Regions from separate parts of the Antrihabitans spumae genome, predicted to be linked through region 3. Evidence: predicted binding sites of a transcription regulator. Region 3 holds the regulator's gene; each other region holds the start of a gene.
The links. Region 3 encodes LexA, which represses DNA repair genes until DNA is damaged. Its sites were predicted from a motif close to CGAACANNTGTTCG; they were not measured.
Positions count from the first base shown of each region.

Region 1: a site for LexA is predicted at 1,664-1,677, ahead of ACHIRB_RS19895 (CoA transferase subunit A). Genes of this name have one in related genera too.
Region 2: a site for LexA is predicted at 1,416-1,429, ahead of ACHIRB_RS18225 (HNH endonuclease signature motif containing protein). Genes of this name have one in related genera too.

Region 1 covers NZ_JBIMSN010000090.1:70,751-74,010, forward strand. Annotated here, with positions in the region: gene ACHIRB_RS19880 (acetyl-CoA C-acetyltransferase) at 1-8, opposite strand, end outside; gene ACHIRB_RS19885 (IclR family transcriptional regulator domain-containing protein) at 25-792, opposite strand; gene pcaD (3-oxoadipate enol-lactonase) at 789-1,568, opposite strand; gene ACHIRB_RS19895 (CoA transferase subunit A) at 1,713-2,459, shown strand; gene ACHIRB_RS19900 (CoA transferase subunit B) at 2,477-3,100, shown strand; gene ACHIRB_RS19905 (SDR family NAD(P)-dependent oxidoreductase) at 3,106-3,260, opposite strand, start outside.
Region 2 covers NZ_JBIMSN010000079.1:55,216-58,475, reverse strand. Annotated here, with positions in the region: gene pruA (L-glutamate gamma-semialdehyde dehydrogenase) at 1-1,083, opposite strand, end outside; gene ACHIRB_RS18225 (HNH endonuclease signature motif containing protein) at 1,450-2,775, shown strand; gene ACHIRB_RS18220 (ATP-dependent DNA ligase) at 2,790-3,260, opposite strand, start outside.
Region 3 covers NZ_JBIMSN010000060.1:82,323-85,582, reverse strand. Annotated here, with positions in the region: gene nrdR (transcriptional regulator NrdR) at 1-274, opposite strand, end outside; gene ACHIRB_RS14665 (LysM peptidoglycan-binding domain-containing protein) at 505-1,026, opposite strand; gene lexA (transcriptional repressor LexA) at 1,368-2,066, shown strand; gene ACHIRB_RS14655 (acyl-CoA dehydrogenase family protein) at 2,151-3,260, opposite strand, start outside.

The sequences.
Region 1 (3,260 bases), on a different contig from region 3:
TCGGGCATGGTTGTCCTTCTAGTTCTAGAGTCGGGTGAGGTCGACGTGTATCGCGTCGGCGGTGGCGAGTAGAGCGGGTAGCAGGTTCTTGCGTACCTCGGTCGCCGTGTATCGCGACGACTGTGTCGAAATGTTCACGGCCGCAACAACGGTGCCGTCGTGATCGCGTATCGGCGCGGCCAGCGAGCGCAGACCCTGTTCCAGTTCCGAATCGACGACGCAGAACCCTGCAGCGCGAACACGCGAGATCTCCTTGCGTAAAACATCTTTGGACGAGATCGTGCGAACGGTCAGCGGACGGAGGTCGGCATCCGCAAGGTAGGCGTCGAGATCGTCGCCCGAGAGTCCCGCGAGCAAGACCCGTCCCATCGAGGTGGCATACGCGGGGAATCGGGTTCCGATGGTGATGGACACGGTCATGATTCGGCTGACCGGAACTCGCGCGACGTAGACGACGTCGGTGCCGTCGAGGATCGATACCGAAGTGGATTCGTTGACACGCTTGGCAAGTGCCTCCAGGTGCGGGCGTGCGACGTCGGGCAGCGTGAGGCTCGACAGATAGCTGTAGCCGAGCTCGAGTACCTTCGGCGTCAGCGAGAACAGCGAACCGTCGGACCGCACGTAGCCGAGTTCGGTCAACGTCAGCAGGAAACGCCGCGCCGTGGCCCGAGTCAGGTCGGTCGCCTTCGCGACGTCGCTCAACGTCTGGCGCGGGTGCGCCGCGTCGAAGGCCCGTATGACCGCGAGGCCACGGGCGAGGGATTGAACGTAGTCGGTCGTCGGTTCCGTCATGTCCGCGCTGCCGTTGTGATGTGCTGGGTAATCAATTCGTTCACCCGATCTGCCTGCTCGACGCTTGCCAGGTGTGCGGCCGGATCCAACACGTGGAGAATGGAATTCGGGATTGCATCGGAGACGATCCGAAGGTCGGCGGGCGTAGTCGCTGGATCCTGCTCGCCCGCGATCACGAGGGTCGGAGCGGAGATGCGAGCGAGATCGTCACGACCGTCCCAGCCGGCGATGGCCTCGCAGCACGATGCGTAACCATCGTCGTCGGTGTTCTCGATCATGGAGATCGAACGCGCTGTCAGGTCGGGGTGCTGTGCGGCGTAATCTGCTGTGTACCAACGGCCGACGACAGCGGCGGCGATCGACCCGGTTCCGTTGGCTCGCACGGCAGCGGCGCGATCGATCCACCCCTGCGGCACACCGAAACGTGCGGCCGTGCAGATCAGCGTAAGGGTGCGAACCCTGTCGGGATGGTCGACGGCGATCGATTGTGCGATTGCTCCGCCGAGAGACAACCCGACGAGGTCGACCGACGTCAGCTCCAGTTTGTCGACCAACGCGATCACGTCGGCGGCGAGGGACTGGATCGTATACGGCCCTGTCGGAGTTGGCGATTCGCCATGACCGCGGAGGTCGACCGTCAGCACCGCATGCGTCTCGGACAGTGCGGCAACCTGCGGATTCCACATCGACCGATCGGACCCGAGGGAGCCGAGGAGCACGATCGTCGGGCTATCGACCGAGTTGTCGGTGAGTTTGTAGGCGAGTTCGACGGACACTCTCGAGACCTCATGTTCGGTATCTGGACGGGTATGCGCTATGTGAACAAGAGTAGCTGCCAAGCGAGGTCGCGGGCAATCGCACGTTCACGATGCGAACGTAAGTTCACAATACGCACCAACCTCGGTATGCTCGATCCCATGATGGACAAGGTTGTTACCACCGCGGCGGAGGCCGTCGCAGATATTGCGGACGGCGCATCGCTCGCGGTCGGCGGATTCGGCTTGGTCGGTGTGCCGGAGGTGCTGATCAATGCACTGCTCGAGCAGGGCGCGACGGACCTCGAGACTGTCAGCAACAACTGCGGCACTTCAGGATTCGGGCTAGGTGTGCTGCTGGCCGAGCATCGAATTCGGCGCACGATCAGTTCGTACGTCGGAGACAACAAGGAGTTCGCCAGGCAGTATCTCTCCGGTGAGCTCGAGGTCGAACTGACTCCGCAGGGCACGCTCGCCGAACGTATGCGCGCGGGTGGTGCGGGAATTCCTGCCTTCTTCACCCCGGCCGGCGTCGGCACGCAGGTGGCCGACGGTGGACTGCCGCTGCGCTACGACGGCAGCGGCGGGATCGCTGTTGCGTCCTCGCCCAAAGAGACGCGCGAATTCGACGGAACGACCTACGTCATGGAACGAGGCATCGTCACCGATTACGCACTCGTTCATGCCTGGAAAGGCGATCGGCACGGCAATCTCGTCTACCGGCGGAGCGCGCGGAACTTCAATCCGCCTGCGGCAGCAGCCGGCAGAATCACGATCGCGCAGGTCGAGCACCTGGTCGAGCCGGGAGAGATCGGTCCCGACGAGGTGCACACGCCGGGCATCCATGTGCAGCGAGTCGTCCACGTCGGCAAAGTGACCGTGGGAATCGAGAAGAGGACGGTGCGGTCGTGAAACTGACTCGTGAGCAGATGGCGGCAAGAGTCGCACAGGAACTCGAAGACGGGCAGTACGTAAATCTGGGCATCGGCATGCCCACCCTTGTTCCCGGCTTTCTCTCGCCGGACATCACCGTCGTGCTGCATTCCGAGAACGGCGTCCTCGGCGTCGGTCCGTATCCGACCGAAGACGAGCTCGACCCCGAGCTGATCAACGCGGGCAAGGAAACGATCACCGTGTTGCCGGGTGCCTCGTACTTCGACTCGTCGGCGTCGTTCGGAATGATCCGCGGCGGTCAGGTCGACGTCGCCGTGCTCGGTGCGATGCAGGTCAGTGCGAAGGGCGACCTAGCGAACTGGATGATTCCCGGCCACATGGTCAAAGGAATGGGCGGCGCGATGGATCTGGTCCACGGCGCGCGGAAAGTCATCGTCATGATGGAACACGTCTCGAAGAGCGGTGCCCACAAGATTCTCGACGAGTGCACCTTGCCGCTGACCGGATTGGGTTGCGTGCAAAGGATTGTCACCGATATGGCGGTGCTCGACGTCACTCCCGACGGTCTCGTTCTGCTGGAGACGGCGCCGGGAGTAACCGTGGACGAGGTCCGAGCCGCGACGGGAGCTCGGATCCTCGATCACGTTCACGCGAGCTGAGCGAACTACTTCTTGAGGAAGTTCTTCGGCAGCAGTCGTCCGCCGATCTCGGCGAAGGCCCGCTGGTACGACGAACCGCTGAGTCGAATGAGCAGATCCAGCGCATGTGCGTCGTAACCGACGAGAATCTTCGCGTCGCCGCGCTCGACGCCCTTGAGGA
Region 2 (3,260 bases), on a different contig from region 3:
GTCCGTCACGTCGCCGTAGGTCAGTTCGTCGACCTCCGCCAGAAAATCGGCACTCATCCGGTTCCACACCGAGCGCGCAATGTAAGCGCGTGATGCTGCCGAACACTTCTGACCTTGATACTCGAAGGCACCGCGAACAAGAGCGGTCCGCACTGCGTCAGGACTCGCCGACGAGTGCGCGACGACGAAGTCCTTCCCTCCCGTCTCCCCAACCAGTCTTGGATAGCTGCGGTAGCCGCTGATGTTCTCACCGACTTTGCGCCACAGGTACTGAAAAGTCTTGGTGGATCCGGTGAAATGGATTCCTGCAAGCCGCCGGTCCACCAAAGCGACCTCCGAAAGGTCGGACCCGTTGCCAGTCACCAGATTGATCACCCCGGGTGGCAGACTAGCGGCTTCGAGCAATCGCATCGTCGCGTATGCGGCGACCGTCTGCGTCGGCGACGGTTTCCAGACGACCGTATTGCCCATCAACGCCGGCGCTGTCGGGAGATTGCCCGCGATCGCAGTGAAGTTGAACGGCGTGATGGCGTAGACGAATCCTTCGAGCGGTCGGTACTCGAGCCTGTTCCACACTCCGGGCGACGAAATCGGTTGCTGCGCAAGAATGTCGCGCGCGAAGGCGACGTTGTACCGCCAGAAGTCGACCAGTTCGCACGGCGCATCGATCTCAGCCTGCTGCACGCTTTTCGACTGCCCGAGCATCGTTGCCGCCGCGATCGTCTCGCGCCACGGTCCCGCGAGTAGGTCCGCGGCCCGGAGCAGCACAGCAGCGCGCTCGTCGAACGGCAACGCGCGCCAATCCGCTGCTGCGGCCGTCGCGGCGTCGATCGCGGCAGCAGCCTCGGCGTGAGTCGTCTCGGAGATGGTGCCGAGCACCTGACTGTGCCGGTGTGGTGCGACGATGTCGGACCGCGCGCCACTGCCTGCTCGACGGTCGCCGCCGATCACCAGCGGCACATCGACGGGGTTGTCGGCGATCACGGTGAGCGCGGCTCGAAGACGTTCGCGCTCGGGACTGCCGGGCGCGTAGGTATGGACCGGCTCGTTCATTGGCGACGGAACCGCTGTAATCGCGTCCATACTCCAGGCTAACCCCAACGCCCGCAGTTGACGTGGTGACTGCGCGGTCGACTCGGCGCACGGATGTTCGGCACGTCCCCGCGGGGACGCTCGATGGCCCGTTCTTGTCGGCGACTCGGTGGGCTCGGCGGCTCAGGTGCTCAGCGGCTCGGTGTCCGCGCACCGACGAACTTGGTGCCGGAGTCGGCCTGCGGCTGATTTTAGAGGTCGTCCCGCGTCGCCCGGTCGCACCGCTACGGCGTCCCCGCGGGGACGCGCGATCTGGGTTCCGACGTCCCCGCGGGGACGTTTCCGGCGATCATGTTTCTGTCGGTGGGTCGCGATAGGTTTGTCGAACATCAGTTCTATCGAAACCGGGGAGATTCGATGAACACCACCGCACAACTACCGACAGCACTACCGACACAACGGCCGATCGAAGAGATCGAAACCGAAATCTGCACCCTCGCCGGCCAGATCGCCGCCGCCACCGCACGATTCCTGACCCTGCTGGCCGAATTCGACGCCCGCCGCGGCTGGGCCGGGTGGCAACTGCATTCCGCCGCCCACTGGCTGTCCTGGAAAGCCGGTGTCAGCCTGCACACCGCTCGTGAACAGGTCCGCGTCGCGAACGCCGTGACCGTGTTACCGCGCATTGCACAGGCGTTCGCCGAGGGCAGGGTGTCCTACTCCAAAGTCCGTGCCCTCACCCGCGTCGCCACACTGCACACCGAAGAATCGTTGCTGCGCATCGCCCTGCAAGCACCGGCGGCACACCTGGACCGGCTCGTCCGCGGCCTCGTCCGACAAACCCGCACCACCGACACCGACACCGACACCGACCGTGCTGGTGGGCGTTGGTTCTACGACGACGACGGCTACCTGGTCGTGTCCGCCCGATTCCGTCCCGAGGACGGTGCCCGATTCCTCGCCGCCCTCACGCGTGCGGAGTACGAACGCACCCGCACCGACGCGACGGGACCTGATACCCCTGAACCCGACCGCACCGCACCCGCACCCTCGAACCCGGTTCCCGCGATGGTGGCGATGGCGGAGATGATCTGCGCCGGCACTACCGCTTCTCCGGTTGTGTCTCCTGCTGCGGATGTGTTGGTTCATGTCGGACCCGACGGCACGCCACTCGACACATCGGATGCGCACCTCGACGACGGACCCGGTCTCGATTCGCAGACTCTGGAGGCGGTGTTGTGCACCGCGTCGGTGCGGCTGATCCGTCACGGTCGTCTCGGGCCGACCATCGCCTGGGACACGTCCCAGCGCCGTCCGAGTCGAACCCTGCTGCGGCAGTTGGTGATCCGGGATCGGTGCTGCACGGTGCCGGGCTGCGGCCGCACTAGGTTTCTGCATGCGCACCACGTTGTCTACTTCTCGCGGGGCGGTCCGACCGATCTCGACAACTTGACCCTGCTGTGCGGTGAACATCACCGCGCATTGCACGACGGATTGTTCACCATCACCGCCGACGGCAATCAGAACTTCACCTTCGCCGACCTCAACGGACGCAGAATCGACTACACCCTGCTGTCCGGCGATGACGACGACCTCAGCCGCCGTTATCGCCACATCGAACCCGATGCCGTCACCGCCGATTGGTCCGGTGAACCGCTCGATGCCAGCTTCGCCACCGACGTGCTGCTCCGCAACTGGGACCTGGAGAAACGCCGACGCAACAGCGACCTCGTGGCGGCCTAGGGCGTACCCCAAAGTTAACCCGGCAGCAGAGCTCGCACCGTGTCGATGGTGTCGGCATCGCGGGCATCCTTGTCGGGTCGGTACCGCAGGACCCGTGCGAACCGCAGCGCCACTCCCCCCGGATAGCGCCGACTCACCTGCACGCCGTCCAACTCGATTTCGACGACGATCTCCGGCCTTAGGTAGACGGTCTGCGCGTCGCGGCTGCTCTCGTGTTTCGGGAATTCCTCGGTCTGCCACGCGAGCAACTTGTCGGTGAGGCCTTTGAAGGTCTTGCCGACCATGATCGGCGGGCCGCCGTCGGGATCGCGCGCGCCGAGATGCAGGTTGGACAGCAACCCCGTCCGTCGCCCATATCCCCACTCGGCGCCGAGCACAACCAGGTCGATCGTGTGGACCTGCTTCACTTTCTGCCACGTTCGACCGCGACGTCCAGCGGCGTACGGCGCAGCGAGCGATTTCACCATGACGCCTTCGTGACCGTC
Region 3 (3,260 bases):
CGGTGTCTTCGACCTGTTGCGCGAGCAGGTTCAGCGAATCGTTGTCGACATCGCGGCCCTGGCAGGCGCGGCGAACGCCCCGCATAAGCTTCTCGCGGCTGAACGGTTCGGTGACACCACTTCGTTTCACGACGGCAAGGACCGCCGTCTCGACGGTTGTGAATCGACGACCGCAGTTGGGGCATGATCGCCGTCGGCGAATCGCGCTCCCCTCTTCTGCCTCGCGGGAGTCGACCACGCGAGAGTCCGGGTGTCGACAGAATGGGCAGTGCATGTCGAATCCTTTTTCGATGCCGACAAGCTCGCACAACTCGATCGCGCTCTGCGACGAACCGATCAGGCCGGATTCGTGCGTGCAATATGCGATCTCGATGCGACCACTCGGCGTGGTGTGACCAACAGACTCCGAGGATACCCGCCGCCCACTCGGCCGGGACATATCGCCCACCACCAGCGGTGACAGCTCGGCTCGCAGTTGCGCCAAGGATTCGAACATGGTCGGTGCTAGGGCGCTACGGGTGCGATCAAAGCCTGACCGGGCGCAACGCCTGCCGACTTCATGTCGTTGAGCCGCAGAATCTGCTCGACGACTTCGGCGACCGGTGCATCGGGTGAGACGCGAGCCGCTACGTCGGACAGGGTCTCGCCCGACTGGACGTGCACGACGGCGGTAGTGCTCGGAACACTCTCGAGACCACCCGTCCTCAGGTTCCACAGACCGAGCAGCCCGACCACCGCGATGGCGGTCAGCAACATCGTGGCTATAACCGTGCCGAACCCGTATTCCTCGCTTCGAACATCCTCGTCGTCGAGGCGCGGTAGCACCCGCAGGCCGACGGAACCGTAATCGAACGAGCCGTTGGCGGGGCCGCGACTGTCGCTCGTCGCCAGCGCGCGCCGACGCGTCCGCACCGGGCGTAGGCCCTCGTCGGCACGCGCAGTGCCGACAGCGGTGTCCGAGCCGACGCCGGCGATGCCACCGAAATGCGCGTCGAGTCCCGCGTATTCGTTCATTGTGATGCTCATCGGATCCTCCGTCTGCGTCGCCAGCGGCATGTGCGCTGGTGTCGTTGGTGGTGCTTTGCTTGTCCTGGGTTGCCGTGCCGTACTGCCGACGTTCGATCACGCGTTCGATGAACGTCTGTTCGAATTTTCTACCATGCCCCACCGACAAAGTCTCTAGTTTTCGCGACACGTGTCGAACAGGTGTTTGAAACGCAACGTAGATGCGGCTACATTCAGGTTCGAACAGAAGCAGTTCCGAACGCACCGAAGACCGCACAGCAACATTGCGCCGGACCCGTTTCCCGCAACACCCCAACCTGAGCAATCCAGAGAAGGACGGTCACGATGAAAGACGGTCGGCAATGAAGGACGACGGCAGCCAAGAAGGCGCGGCGACTCCAGACATCGCCGCCGGACTCACCGATCGGCAGCGCAAGGTCCTCGAGGTCATCCGCGCCTCGGTGACCGAGCGGGGCTATCCGCCGAGCATCCGTGAGATCGGCGACGCCGTCGGCCTCACCTCGACGTCGTCGGTCGCGCATCAGCTACGCACGCTCGAACGCAAAGGCTTCTTGCGGCGCGATCCCAACAGGCCACGCGCGGTCGACGTGCGCGGCCTCGACGAGGCGATGAGCGATGCTGGCGAGCCGATGCTGGACGACGCAGCGGAGCAGCTGAATCTGCCGACCCCGACCTTCGTTCCCGTGTTGGGACGGATCGCCGCGGGTGGCCCGATCCTCGCCGAGCAGGCGGTCGAAGACATCTTCCCGCTGCCACGCGAACTGGTCGGCGAAGGATCGCTGTTCCTGCTGAAGGTGGTCGGCGAGTCCATGATCGACGCAGCGATCTGCGACGGCGACTGGGTAGTCGTGCGGCAGCAGAACGTGGCGGACAACGGCGATATCGTCGCCGCGATGATCGACGGCGAAGCGACGGTCAAGACGTTCAAGCGGACCGGCAAGGAAGTGTGGCTGCTCCCCCACAATCCGCTGTTCGAACCGATCCCCGGAAACAACGCCGCTGTGCTCGGCAAGGTCGTCACGGTCATCCGAAAGATCTGACAGCGTACACAGATTCGGGTCGGTGGGCCCGCAAGCGAGTGCCACAAAGAGATCCCACACCGACCCGAATCGGTACGCCGTCGGTCAGCCGACGTTCAGGCTGCGCCCGATGATCTCCTTCATGATCTCGGTCGTTCCGCCGTAGATCGTCTGAACACGAGCGTCCAAGTACGCCTTGGCAATCGGATACTCGCGCATGTAGCCGTAGCCGCCGTGTAGTTGCACGCAGCGGTCGATCACATCGATCTGCGCCTCGGTGCTTCGCATCTTCGCCATCGCGGCCTCGGCGACGGTGAGCTTGTCCTCGTTGAGCAGTTCGATGCATTTGTCGACGAACACACGAACGAAGGCTGTCTCGGTCGCGAGTTGGGCCAATTCGAACCGAGTGTTCTGGAACGAGCCGATGGGCTTGCCGAAGGCCTTGCGATCTCGGCAGTACTGCAGGGTCATCTCGAGCGCACCCTCCATTGCGCCCGCAGCCATCACCGCGATCGACAACCGCTCCTGCGGCAGGTTCTGCATCAGGTGGACGAACCCCATCCCCTCCTGGCCGAGCAGATTCGCGCCGGGGACACGGACGTTGTCGAAGTTCAGTTCGGCGGTGTCCTGGGCGGGCAAGCCGATCTTGTCGAGGTGTCTGCCTCGCTCGAAGCCCTCCATGCCACGTTCGACGACCAGCAGGCTGAAGCCTTTCGAGCCCGCGTCGGGATCGGTCCGGGCGACGACGATGATCAGGTCGGAGTTGATGCCGTTGGTGATGAAGGTCTTCGCGCCGTTGAGGATCCAGTCGTCGCCGTCGCGGACAGCGCGGGTCTTGATGCCCTGCAGGTCGCTGCCGGTGCCGGGTTCGGTCATCGCGATCGCGCCGATCAACTCACCTGAGGCGTAGGCGGGGTACCAGCGCTGCTTCTGCTCGTCGGTGGCGAGGTCGAGGAAATACGGCGCGACGACGTCGTTGTGCAGCGAGAACCCGAGGCCGGTGAACCCTCGACGGTGATTCTCTTCGGCGACAATCGTGTTGTAGCGGAAGTCTTTTACGCCACCGCCACCGAACTCTTCGGGAAAAGCGGTACCGAGGAAGCCCTGCTTGCCCGCTTCGAGCCAGACGTCGCGATCGACGATGTGCTGTTCTTCCCACCTGGCGTGATTCGGGGCAACTCGCTGTTCCAAAAACTTCACGTACGACTCGCGGAA